Regions from separate parts of the Streptomyces sp. NPDC058697 genome, predicted to be linked through region 4. Evidence: riboswitches for the same ligand, from Rfam matches in the RefSeq annotation. Region 4 holds a riboswitch; each other region holds the start of a gene.

Region 1 (3,201 bases), on a different contig from region 4:
TCCGCTCGCCCGCCGTCCAGGCTCCCGGAAGCCTGGACAGGTGGAGGAGCAGGAGCCGGTGCGCGTCGAGCCCGCGGAGAGGACCGCCCGGTATCAGCGCAGCCTCGTCCGCGCACTGCCGGCGCTGCTGATCGTCGCCGGTGCCTGTTACGACCTCCTCACCCCGCAGGACTTCACCGCGGCCCCCTTCTTCACGGCCGCACCACTCATCGCCGCTCCCCTCTTCTCGCTCGGCGCCACCGTGTGGACGGGGATCGTGGCGACCGCGGCCATGGCGCTCGTACACCTCAGGTTCGCCTTCGACGCGAGCGCGGTCACCGAGATCCTCACCGTGGCCACGGCCGCCGCGCTCGCCGTCGGCATCAACCGGCTCGTGGCCCGCGGCAACGCGCGCCTCGCCACCGCCCGCGAGGTCGCGGAGGCCGCCCAGCGGGCCGTACTGCCCGAACCGGCGGCGCGGATCGGCGGCCTCGAGATCGCGGCACGGTACGAGGCCGCACAGGAGGGCGCGTTCATCGGGGGCGACCTGTACGCCGTGCAGGACACCCCGCACGGCGTACGGCTCCTCGTGGGCGACGTGCGGGGCAAGGGCATGGGAGCGGTCGCCGTCGTCGCCGTACTCATTGGTGCCTTCCGGGAGGCCGCCGATCAGGAGGCGAGTCTGGAGGCGGTCGCCCAGCGGCTGGAGCGGGCGCTCGCGCGCGAAGGCGTCCGGCGCGACATCATCGCGGCCTTCGAGGACTTCACCACCGCCGTGCTCGCCGAGATCCCGCACGGCACCCCCGTCGTACGCCTCGTGAACCGCGGCCACCCCGGGCCCCTCCTCCTGTACGGCGACGGAGAGGTACGTACGCTCGGCGCGGCGGAGCCCGCGCTGCCGCTCGGGACGGGGGAGCTGGGGGCCTGGCCCGACCGTGCGCAGGAGGAGGAGTTCCCGGGCGGGGCCATGCTGCTCTTCCACACGGACGGGCTGTCCGAGGCGCGGGACCGGCGAGGCGTCTTCTTCGATCCGGCGCGGCAATTGTCCGGGCGGGTCTTTCCCGGGCCCGACGAGTTGCTCTCCGCGGTACTGGACGACGTCCTGCGGCACACCGGGGGCGGGGCCGCCGACGACATGGCACTGCTCGCGGTGCGGCGGCCGTGAGATAGATCGCTCTTGCGGCGACCTTTATCACCGTTGGTAGTCGAACGGAATCCCTCCGCTCAACAACTGACGCACCATCAACAGGGCTCCCGTTCCTGAATGACGATCAACTCGCCCGATTTACCCCGCTCATGACCTGTAAGTCCAGGCCAAGAGCCTTAACGATCATCAGGAACAGCTTGGAATCCGGTGCCCGGGTCTATTAACGTTCGATAACGCAGCGCGGTCGTCCCAGCCGTCACAAGAGTCGGCTCCGTGCGCACGCGCCGAATCCCGCAAGGGAACCGGGGAACCACCACTTGGGGTGAATCGCTCGTCTTCGCGGTGTAGCGCACCGCGGTTGACGCGCGTAGGAGACCTTCCTGCTCCGAACCCGTCAGCTAACCCGGTAGGCGAGAAGGAAGGAAAGGAGTGCGCCTACGTGGCGTCCAACCGGTCTGCCCCCACACCCTCGTTCGTGCCGGATGAGTTGACGGGTGAGCCCTCGGGTGAGAAGAAGCCCGACACCTTCGCATACGGCGCCCGCAAGGACGAGGAGACGTGGGACGTCTGGAATCCCAGCGCGGAGACCGTCCTTCCCGTCCGCGGCAGGCACCGCGTCTCCAAGCAGCGCGGCGGAGGACTCGCCCGTAGCTCGACCGTTCTGGGCGTCGGTGTCATAGCCGCCGTCGGTGCGGGTGGCATGGCCACCGCGCAGACCGGCAAGCCCCCGGTGTCGATCTCGATCCCCGACCTGCCGAACGTCGGCTCGCCGTTCTCGGACGACGACGCCCCCAAGGGCTCCAGCACCCCGATCACCGCCGTCGGCCTCACCGCCGCCGACGCCGAGGAGGGCAACTCGGACGCGGGCGAGGCGCTGCGCGCCCGCATCATGCTCCAGGCCGAGCAGCAGCAGGACCAGGTGGACCGCGAGGCCCAGGCGGCCGCCGAGGCCGCCGCCGCGAAGAAGGCGGCCACGCTGGCCGCCAAGGAGCGGGACGCGGCCGAGGCCAAGGTCGCCGCCGCCAAGAAGAAGGCGGACCAGGAGGCCAAGGAGAAGGCCGAGGCTGCACGCCTCGCCGAGCTCGCCAAGCAGTTCACGCTGCCCACCTCCTCGTACACGATCACCTCGACCTTCGGGCAGTCCGGTGCGCTGTGGTCGTCCGGTCAGCACACCGGTCTGGACTTCGCCGCTCCTACGGGTACCCCGATCAAGGCCGTTCACAGCGGCACGATCACCGAGGCCGGCTGGAACGGCTCGTACGGCTACCGCACGGTCCTCACGCTCGACGACGGTACGGAGGTCTGGTACGCGCACCAGTCGTCGATCGGTGTCAGCGTCGGCCAGAAGGTGGCCACCGGCGACATCATCGGCCGCGTGGGCGCTACCGGCAACGTCACCGGGGCGCACCTCCACCTGGAGGTCCACACCAGCGGTGGCGACGGCATCGACCCGATGGCGTGGCTGCGGGGCAAGGGGCTCACTCCGTAGGACGGGCTGACCCGCCTTACGGTAAGGCGGGTCCGAGAGGTTCTCAGGTTCGGAATACGGCCGTCCGGTACGGCCGTTGAGCTACCCATGACCTCTCTCCGCAAGCTGGGTTCGTCCGACCTCGACGTCTTCCCGCTCTCCCTCGGCGGCAACGTCTTCGGCTGGACCGCCGACGAGGCGCAGTCCTTCGCCGTGCTCGACGCGTACACCGCCGCGGGCGGGAACTTCGTCGACACCGCCGACACCTACTCGGCCTGGGTGCCGGGCAACGAGGGCGGTGAGTCGGAGACCGTCCTGGGCGAGTGGCTCGCCGCGCGCGGCAACCGCGCCGACGTCGTCGTCGCCACCAAGGTCGGGGCCCACCCCCGGTACAAGGGTCTGTCCGGGGTGAACATCAAGGCCGCGGCCGACGCGTCGCTGCGGCGGCTGCGGACGGACTACATCGACCTGTACTACACCCACTTCGACGACCCTTCCGTGCCGGTCGAGGAGATCATCACGGCCCTGGACGAGCTCGTCCGCGCCGGCAAGGTACGCGCCATCGCCGCGTCCAACCTCTCGCCCGAGCGCCTTCAGGAGTCCCTCG
Region 2 (3,201 bases), on a different contig from region 4:
TGGACAGGCCGCGGCTCTTCAGGACCTTCTTGAGGGTGTGGTAGACCTCGGCGCCCCAGCGCACGGCCTCGGAGAAGGACTCCGCGCCGATCGGGGCGATCATGAACTCCTGGATGTCGACGTTGGAGTCGGCGTGCGACCCACCGTTGAGGATGTTCATCATCGGGACCGGCAGCAGGTGCGCGTTCGGTCCGCCCAGGTAGCGGAAGAGGGGGAGGTCGGACGCCTCGGACGCGGCGTGGGCGACGGCGAGCGAGACACCGAGGATCGCGTTGGCGCCGAGCGAGCCCTTGTTGTCGGTGGCGTCCAGGTCGATCATGGCCTGGTCGATGAGGCGCTGCTCGGTGGCGTCGTAGCCGACGAGCTCCGGGCCGAGCTGCTCGATGACGGCGAGGACGGCCTTCTCGACACCCTTGCCGAGGTAGCGGTTGGGGTCTCCGTCACGGAGCTCAACAGCCTCGAAGGCACCTGTGGAGGCGCCGGACGGAACGGCGGCACGACCCGTGCTGCCGTCGTCGAGGCCGACCTCGACCTCGACCGTGGGGTTGCCTCGGGAGTCCAGGATTTCCCGGGCTACGACGACGTCGATGGACGGCACGAGCATCTCCTTCTGGGATGTGACGCAAGCTGTTCCGGGCCGGAGGCCCGGTCGGGTGCGGACCTGTGGTGGCCCCGCGGCATGAGCCTAACCGGCTGCCGGGGTTCGGCCAGCCCTCGACCGCCTCCTGGACAGAACCGAGAGTAAATTGTTTCCGAACGGAACAAAGCGAGAGGGAAGCGCGGGAACGCCGAAGAGGCGAGCCCGGGAACGAAAAAGCCCCGCCCCGGTGCGTACGGGGGAACACGCACCGGAGCGGGGAGCCCGTGGGGGACGGGGGTGGCCCTCACGAGGCCTCCACTATGGGGGACACGGATGTGAGGGCGCTGTGGTTCAGCCGCGATTCGATTGTGGGTCCGGAGATCCGGCTGTGGGCCGGAGATCCGGCCGAGGCTGAGCGGCCAGGGCCTCGGCCGGGACGTGACATGACGTCCGGACAATCGAAGTGGGGGTCGCGGCCGACGGGTGTCAGCTGAGGTGCAGCTGCTGGCCCGGGAAGATGAAGTCGGCGTCGTCGACGATGTCGTCGTTCAGCTTGTACAGCTTCGCCCAGCCGCCCTTGACGTTCTTCTTCTCGGCGATCTCGCTGAGGGTGTCACCCTTGACGACCTTGTACTCGCCGTCGCCCTTCTCGACCTTCTTGCCGGTCGGGGTCTCGACGGTCTTCTTCGCGGCCGGCCGCTCCTGGGAACGCGAGGCGCGCTCCTCGGAGGACTTGGTGCTCTGCTGCGGCTGCGACTGCGAGGTGCCCTGGCCGGAGTTGCCCGAGTTCGAGGGCGCCGGGGCGCCACCGGCCGAGGCGCCGGACAGGCCCACGCCACAGCTCGGCCAGGCACCCTTGCCCTGGCCCGCGAGGACCTTCTCGGCGACGGCTATCTGCTCGGACTTGGAGGCCTGGTTGGCGGTGGAGGCGTACGCCGTGCCGCCGTACGCGGCCCAGGTGGAGGCCGAGAACTGCAGGCCGCCGTAGTAGCCGTTGCCGGTGTTGATCGACCAGTTGCCGCCGGACTCGCACTGGGCGACGGCGTCCCACTCGGAGGCGGTGGCGGCGGAGGCTCCCGTGGCGCCCATCAGCGGGACGGCGACGGCCGCGGTGGTGACACCGGCGAGCGTGGCGAAACGGGTGGCCTTGGACGGGCGGCGGTGCTTGCCCTTGCTCGAAAGCAGCATGAAGTGATCCCCTCACCGACGCCTGCGAGGTGAGCTGTCGGGTTCGGGCCGAGTGAGTTGCCCGGCCGCGCGACACTGCTGTCACGCGGCTTAACCCCAAGCCGTACCTGGCCTCAACGACCGGGTCCGGCACTTACCTTGGGTCCCCCGCTCCTGCCTACGGCGCTTGACGCGACGACTGTTCCCGTACGGCCGCTGGCAGGATTCGGCGTTGCGTCCGTCGGGGCTCACCAGTGGCGAGCGGTCACGACCGTAGACACGCGATCCGCCGAATTTCAAAGACGATCAGGGTCTTGAGATCCATGTCTCACTTTCACCAAATCGGACATTCAGCGCGAACTACCGCTGTTTTTCGCCCGATTCGACGCCTTGATGACCACATGGCACACCGCGCGGACCGCTACTTGTCGGCCGTCTGCAGGCCCTCCACGTCGAGGCTCTGACCGGGGATGATGAAGTCCGGGTCGTCACCGACGGCTTCCTTGTTCTCGGCGTAGAGCGCCCGCCATCCGCCCTCGACACCAAGGGAGTCGGCGATCCCCGAGAGGTTGTCTCCGGAACGCACGGTGTACGAGCCCTCGGCGGCGACGCGCGACTCGCTGTCGCTGCGCGAGGCGTGCCGGCCGGCGGAGTCGTCCGCCCGGGTGTCGGTGGCGCCTTCGTCGGCACTGCCACCGCGGTGACGGCCGGAGCCGGTGTCTTCCGTTCCGGAATCCTCGGCCGAAGCCTCCCCGTTCTGGGAGGACTTGTCCGGGTCGTCACTCTTTGCGGTGGCGTCCGAGGAGGAGCTGTCGGAATCCTGTGAGTCCGCGCTGTCGCCACTGCCACTGGACGAGTCGGACGAACTGGATGAACCAGACGTGTCGGACTTCGTCCCGCTGCTGTCCCCCATACCCAGGCCGGACAGCGGAGTGGAAGATTCCTCCGCGACCCCCGTGTCGACGTCGGCCGAGTCGGAGTTCTGCGTCAGACCCGCGACGAGCCCGCAGGTCGCCCAGGCGCTCGTGCCCTGCTTCGCGAGAACCTTCTCGGCGACGGCTATCTGCTGCGAACGGCTGGCCTGGTCGGCGCTCGGCGCGTAGTCGAGGCCGCCGTTGTCCTCCCAGGTCTCCTGGGTCATCTGGAGGCCGCCGTAGTACCCGTCGCCGGAGTTGGCGCTCCAGGAGCCGCCGCTCTCGCACTCCGCGACCGCGTCCCAGGTCGTACCGCTTGCGGCGCTCGCGCCGGTCGCGCCGAGCAGAGGGATCGCGATGGCCGACCCGGTCACACCCGCCGCGACGAGGAGAGCCGGAGCCTGACGGGGGCGACGGTGACGACCGTTCCCGGAGAGCATGCGGTTGCCTTTCGCGTGACAGCAAGGACTGCGCACAGCGCACAGCCCGACGACTGCGCTTGTGACTGCTGCGGCAGGTGGGACCGGCCGCATTGATGGG
Region 3 (3,201 bases), 110 kb from region 4:
GCTGGAGCCGGGGGAGAGCTTCGTCACACCCGTCTTCGCGGGGCTGTGGAGCGACGGCGGATTCGGCGGCGCGAGCCGCGCCTGGCACGCCTACCAGCACGCGTACGTGATCCCGGACGCGGACCAGCACCGACCGGTGCTCTACAACTCCTGGGAGGCCACGGAGTTCGACATCTCCGAGGAGCAGCAGGGCGTGCTGGCGCGGCGGGCCGCCGAGATGGGGGTCGAGCTGTTCGTGGTCGACGACGGCTGGTTCGGGGCGCGCACCAGCGACCGGGCCGGGCTCGGCGACTGGACGCCCAACCCCGACCGCTTCCCGGCCGGCCTCAAGCCCCTCGCCGACGAGGTGCACGCGCTGGGGATGCAGTTCGGGATCTGGGTCGAGCCCGAAATGGTCAATCCGGACAGCGAGCTGTACCGCGCGCACCCCGACTGGGTGCAGTTCCAACCGGGACGAAAGAGGACGGAGCTACGCAATCAGCTCGTTCTGAACCTCGCCCGCGAGGACGTCCAGGAGTACCTGTGGGAGCAGCTCGACACGCTGCTCTCCAGCGCGCCGATCGACTATGTGAAGTGGGACTTCAACCGCTGCTTCACGGATGCGGGATGGCCCGGCGAGGCCTACCCGCAGCGGCTCTGGGTGGACCATGTGCACGCCCTGTACCGCCTCCTGGACCGGCTGCGGGAGGCCCACCCGGGCGTCGCCTTCGAGTCCTGCTCGGGCGGCGGCGGCCGTATCGACCTGGGGATCATGGCGCGTACGGACCAGGTGTGGACCTCGGACAACACCGACCCGCTCGACCGGCTCGCCATCCAGCACGGTTTCAGCCAGGTGCATCCCGCGCGGACCATGGCCGCCTGGGTCACCGACAGCCCGAACACCCAGCTCAACGGCCGGGTCAGCTCGTTGCGCTTCCGCTTCGTGAGCGCGATGGCCGGAGTGCTCGGTGTCGGCGGCGACCTGACCCGGTGGAGCGACGAGGAGCTGGCCGAGGCGCGGACGTGGGTGGAGCTCTACAAGGAGATCCGGCCCGTCGTGCAGGGCGGGGACCTCTACCGGCTGCGGGCGCCGGAGGGTGGCCTGAGCGCCGTGCAGTACACGCGTGACGGCGAGGTCGTCGTCCTCGCGTGGCTCCAGGCCCAGCACTACGGCGAGCCGGTCGCTCCGGTGCGGCTGCGCGGACTCGACCCGGCAGCGGCGTACGAATGCCTCGAAACGGGCGAAGTCCACCGCGGGGCGGTGCTGTTGCATCACGGGTTGCGGACGGGGCTGCACGGTGACCTTGATGCGGCAGTTTTCCGGCTGCGTCGCATGTGACTGTTGTGTCCGTAATGGAGCCTTAAATCCAACTCGCTCTGGAATAAAGGCTCCTGGAACGGCACTCCGTGAGCAGCGTCATATTCGTGACGGTCCGCTGTTGCCATGTTCACGTAATTCAGCTGCGTTTTCAGGGATTTAACAAACGGGGGAGATCCCTGCTTTACGCAGCGTGACCGTCATTTCGGTCAGGGATCAAGAGAACGGGGCACACAGGAAACCCCAAAGGTTGTTACTGCGTCTTCATGTCGCTTACGTTCGCCACCAATCCGGACGGACGCCCAATCCTGCCGCCGCCCGGAATCCGCTCACCCACCCGTACACGGCAGGAGCGGGGGACCCACAGGTAGAACGCCTGTTCCGGTCTCCGGAACGGCTAGGGGTTAAGTCGTGCGCAAACACGGCCGGGCATCTCCAGCTCGCACCCGACAGCTCACCTCGCAGGCGCCGGAGAGGAATTCGCCATGCCCGCGAAGGGTAAGCACCGCCGTCCCAAGTCCCAGCGTTTCACCCGCTCCATAGCCGTCGCCGGAACCGGCGGCGCGGCGCTCGCCCTTCCGCTGCTCGGCGCGACCGGAGCGCAGGCCGCGACTTCGCAGTCCGCCGCCGATTCCGTGGCGAGCGTCTCGAATGTCGCGAGCAAGGCCGCCGAATCGGCGCCCGCCGCCGCCGACAAGAAGGCCGAGGCGAAGAAGGCCGCGGCCAAGACCTATTCCGTGCGAGCGGGCGACTCCCTGTCGAAGATCGCCGGCACGCAGAACGTCAGCGGTGGCTGGAAGAAGCTGTACGAGGACAACCGCAAGGCGATCGGCGGTGACCCGGCGCTCATCCACCCGGGCCTGAAGCTCTCGATCGGCAAGGCCGCCGCCACTTCGAGCTCCGACTCCGGCGCCTCCAAGGCCACCCAGTCCTCCGCGAAGAAGGCGGCCCCCAAGGCTGCCGCTCCCAAGGCTGCCGCCGCTCCCAAGGCCGCGGACGACGCCGGTGCCGCCGGCTTCACGCTGCCGGTCGCGGGCGCGAGCGTCGGCACCCCGTACAAGATGTCGGGCAGCATGTGGTCCAGCGGGTACCACACCGGCGTCGACTTCGTGGTCCCGACCGGCACGTCCCTCAAGTCCGTCGGCGCGGGCACGGTCGTCTCGGCCGGCTGGGGCGGCGCGTACGGCAACCAGGTCGTCATCCAGCTCGAAGACGGCCGCTATGCCCAGTACGCCCACCTGTCCTCCCTCTCCGTCTCGGCCGGACAGGCCGTGACCGGGGGCCAGCAGGTCGGCCTCTCCGGCGCGACGGGCAACGTCACCGGCCCGCACCTGCACTTCGAGATCCGCACCACCCCGGACTACGGCTCGGACGTGGACCCGCTGGCCTACCTGCGCGGCAAGGGCGTCTCCATCTGACCCGACGCCGGGCACGCCCACGCGGCGTACCACTCCGCTCGTCTCCGAAGGCCGGACCCTGTGATCCCCGGGGTCCGGCCTTCGGTGTTTCGGTTCTGTGGCATGGCCGGGCGATGTGTCGACAGGGTGCGAGAGCTGCGACAACATCCCTGATCGAGCGCCTTATTCCGGGATTGACCAACACTTGACGAGTGGCTTATCTCACCGCGCGTCAACCCCTTCCTACGGTCGCGTAGCTCACACCCGAAGGTGAATCATGGCCCGATGTGGCAGACGATTCGAAGAATGACAACAGATCAGTGATCGGGTCGTACGTGGCGGTGGGGGACAGCTTCACCGAGGGCGTCGGCGACCTTGGCCCGGACGGGGCGTTCGTCGGCTGGGCCGACCGGTTCGCGGTGCTTCTCGCGGACCGCCGGCCCGAGGGCGACTTCGACTACACCAACCTCGCCGTCCGCGGGAAACTCCTCGACCAGATCGTCGAGG
Region 4 (3,201 bases):
CGGGCGAAGTCGACCGCTGTCGCCGCCTTCCCGCCGTATCCCGGGGTCGACCCGCCGTAACCGGGGGTCGTAGCGCCGTATCCGGGGTTCGAGGTGGCGTATCCGGGGTTCGAAGCGCCGTCCGAGCCGATGGGCAGGCCCGTGCCGACCGGCGTACGGGCGTCGACGGGCGGAGCCATACCGAACGACAGGTCCGGTCCCATGGGCAGGTCCATGCCGATTGACGGAGCCGGAGCAAAGGACGGAACCGGAGCCGCAGCCGGAGCGGCGGGCAGGCCCATGCCGAGCGTCAGGTCCGGGCCGCCCAGGGCGTCGACGGACAGGTGCGTGCCGAAACCGGCCGACTGCGACTGCGGCTGCGACTGCTGCTGCCACCATTCGGCCTCGGCCTGGCGGTAGCCCTGCCCCTCGGTGGTGGCCCAGGCGGTCGCCGCCGGCGCGGGTTCGATGGCCGCCACCGGGGCGCTCCGCCGGGCGGTGTGCGCGGACAGCAGTTCACGGGCCTTCGCGAGCTTGCTCTGGTTCCGCTGCTTGGAGGTCTTCAGCGGCTGCCGCGGATCAGCGGCGGGCAGTGCGGGCATGACCGCGGTGGCGTCCTGACGCTGCTGGGGCACGGCCGGCAGCGCGGCGACGGGACCCGCGGTCAACTCCGCCACGGGCCGGGCGGCTGTCGCGGCGCCGGGTCCGGCGGTCAGCTCCAGGACGGGCTTGGCCGCCGCTTCCAGCGCACGGTCGGGCGACCGCTCCCCCGGACGGTCACCGGTGCTCTTGGGCCGCGCCGCGGCCTGGCCGCGGTCCGGCATCCTGTCGGGCGGCAGCACGGCGGGGATGAGGGGCCCCAGCTGCGAGCGTCCGACGTCGAACCACTGCTTGGCGCGGTCGTTCAGAGCGGGGGCAGGGGCGGAAACCGTGTCGGCGCGCCCACGCCCAGCGTCGGGTCCGGGCGTCACACGCTCGCGCGGGCGCCCCGAGTTCATCGCCCGGGTCGCGTTGTAGTTCCCGCTGACGGTCTCTGCCTGGTCGTAGAGGCTGCTGATCCGCTGCTGGACTTCTTCGCGACTCGGCTTGTCGTCCTCTCGCGCGGGCGAGGAGCCGCCGGCCGAGGAGTAGAGGTCCACTGAGGTGGCGGCCGCCGTCGCGAGGGCGGGCCGGGGTATACCCGGGAGGTTGCTGCCTCCGGGGCGCGTGGTTCGTTCCGGCGCGATGGGAGCCGTACTCCTTCCGTGCTCCGCCTACCGAGTTAGCTGTCGGGTTCGGGCGAGGAATCCGGAAGGTATGCCCTACGGCCCTTGCCCTGTCGGGCGGTTGGGCCGATTCACCCCAAAGTTCGGTTGGGTCCCCGGTTCCGGTCGCCGCGAGGGCCACCGAATTCGGCGGAGGCCGCGCGACCCGGCGAGGTTCACCGGAGGGAGTCGTGCGTCCTGTCCGTCAACTTAGCCAACATGTGCACCTCGTGTGAAGATTGAAGGGCGAAGTGTCCGATATATAACTGTGACCTTCGTCGTACCGGGTCGAGACATCGCCGGACTTCGGCGACTTCTCACGGTTCGCAACTCCCGCCGTGACGCCCGTGCCGCCCGCGCCGGGCAAGTACAGCTTCGTGAACGCGCGTTGCGCGCGCCACGGGACGGCGATCCTCGCTTGTGGGACGGGGCACCGGCTCTCCCCCGGACCGCCGGTGCCCACGCCCCACTCAGGTCATCGGCGGTACACGCGGCAGTGGAGGGCACGCTCCACCGTGGCGGCCATGGTCTGCTGGCCCTGCGCGTTGGGGTGGGCGGGTGCGGCCGGACCCTCCGGGACCAGGGGTTCGATCCAGCGCTCGCCGGCCGGCTTGCACATGTCGTGTCCCACCGTCGGGGTGTACGTGTCGACGTAGCCCGCGCCGTTTGCCGACGCCTGGCTCGCGAGCATCGCGTTGAGCTTCTTCTCGGTGTCCCGCAGATAGGCGAAGTCACCGGCCGCGAGCGGTACGGCGGAGCCGGTGCAGCCGACCCCGTCGTCCGGGAACAGGTCGGGATAGCCGACCACCAGGACCTTGGCGTGCGGAGCCCGCTGCCGGACGGCGTCCAGCGCCGCGGCGATCTTGGGAGCGGTGTCGTTGACGCGCTGCTCCAGCTGGTCGGTGCCGCCGCTGGTGAAGAAGGCCTGGCACGGGTTGCCCGTCGGGTCCTTGGACGTCAGTCCGGCGCAGGTGGCCAGATTTCTGGAGAAGCCGATGTCGTTGCCACCGATGGTCAGGGTGACCACGTCCGTGTCCGCGCCGAGTGCGTCCAGTTGCGGCGGCTGCGCGCCCTGGGGGCCGGCCAGGGCCGTCGTCGTGGCACCCGAACAACTGACGTCGGTCAGCTGCCAGTTCCTCGCTGCCGCGAGGAGGGACGGATGGTTCCGGTCGGACCGCGCACACGCGGAGTCGACCTGGGTCGGTATGCCGGGGCCGGAGGCGTAGGAGTCGCCCAGGGCCACGTAGTTCACGGTGCGCGCGGTGGATGTCGAGGGTGCCGAGGCGCTCGCCGCTGTCGCCCCCGCGGTCGACAGGGCCATCGCGCAACACCCCACCAGGGCGCCGCGCAGCAGGCCTCGTCGGCCGGGGGATCTCTTGGTCTGCTTGTTCAAGTCCGTCCATTCGTCGGGCCCCCGAAGCGCTCGTCGAGTCACTCCGCAAGTCGCTCCGCCAACAGGTGCCGGGTGCGGGGGCGTTGTGCTGTCATCACGTCAAACGCCGCACGAATCAAGGAGGTTCACTCATGGGCGGGACAACATGGGTCGGGGCTCTACTGGTTGTGGCTGCGCCGGCGGTGGGATTCGGCGTAGGCGTGGGCCCGGAAGGCGAGGACGGGGTCGTCGGAGAGCTGGATGCCGGTGGTGACGCGGGTGGGGTTGAAGGCCTGCGTGTTCCAGGGATCCTGGTCGTCGGCGGGGGCGTTGATCTCCAGGCGCCCGGCGGTGATCTCCTTGCGGTGGTCGGGCCAGACGGTGCTGGGGTCGTGGGTGGGGTCGTCGGGTTCGGCGAGTTGGATCCGCAGTTCGAACGCCACCGGTGCGTGCTCCAGGCGCTGGTGCAGTTCGTCGGTCAGGTAGTGCGGGGTGCGGGTGGCCGCCTCGGCCGCGGTCAGGTCGGTGCGTCCGGCCACCGGTTCCCAGCGGTACCGCACGGGCCGCCTGCCGCCGGCCGCGTCGACCCAGATGAAGGCGTGGATG

The links. A riboswitch is a leader RNA that binds a small molecule or an ion and turns the genes downstream of it on or off. The one in region 4 is predicted to bind cyclic di-AMP.
Region 1: another riboswitch for cyclic di-AMP. It lies ahead of ACFWXQ_RS22115 (M23 family metallopeptidase); the one in region 4 lies ahead of ACFWXQ_RS03780 (C40 family peptidase).
Region 2: another riboswitch for cyclic di-AMP. It lies ahead of ACFWXQ_RS30070 (transglycosylase family protein); the one in region 4 lies ahead of ACFWXQ_RS03780 (C40 family peptidase).
Region 3: another riboswitch for cyclic di-AMP. It lies ahead of ACFWXQ_RS04250 (peptidoglycan DD-metalloendopeptidase family protein); the one in region 4 lies ahead of ACFWXQ_RS03780 (C40 family peptidase).

The regions. Positions count from the first base shown of each region.
Region 1 covers NZ_JBHXSU010000009.1:22,930-26,130, reverse strand. Annotated here, with positions in the region: gene ACFWXQ_RS22120 (PP2C family protein-serine/threonine phosphatase) at 41-1,144, shown strand; cyclic di-AMP (ydaO/yuaA leader) riboswitch at 1,399-1,554, shown strand; gene ACFWXQ_RS22115 (M23 family metallopeptidase) at 1,566-2,615, shown strand; gene ACFWXQ_RS22110 (aldo/keto reductase) at 2,703-3,201, shown strand, end outside.
Region 2 covers NZ_JBHXSU010000015.1:21,104-24,304, reverse strand. Annotated here, with positions in the region: gene eno (phosphopyruvate hydratase) at 1-598, opposite strand, end outside; gene ACFWXQ_RS30070 (transglycosylase family protein) at 1,067-1,768, opposite strand; cyclic di-AMP (ydaO/yuaA leader) riboswitch at 1,773-1,943, opposite strand; gene ACFWXQ_RS30065 (transglycosylase family protein) at 2,169-3,101, opposite strand.
Region 3 covers NZ_JBHXSU010000001.1:1,005,031-1,008,231, reverse strand. Annotated here, with positions in the region: gene ACFWXQ_RS04255 (alpha-galactosidase) at 1-1,318, shown strand, start outside; cyclic di-AMP (ydaO/yuaA leader) riboswitch at 1,614-1,778, shown strand; gene ACFWXQ_RS04250 (peptidoglycan DD-metalloendopeptidase family protein) at 1,783-2,715, shown strand; gene ACFWXQ_RS04245 (SGNH/GDSL hydrolase family protein) at 3,015-3,201, shown strand, end outside.
Region 4 covers NZ_JBHXSU010000001.1:890,440-893,640, forward strand. Annotated here, with positions in the region: gene ACFWXQ_RS03780 (C40 family peptidase) at 1-1,118, opposite strand, end outside; cyclic di-AMP (ydaO/yuaA leader) riboswitch at 1,214-1,386, opposite strand; gene ACFWXQ_RS03785 (SGNH/GDSL hydrolase family protein) at 1,699-2,544, opposite strand; gene ACFWXQ_RS03790 (catalase family peroxidase) at 2,775-3,201, opposite strand, start outside.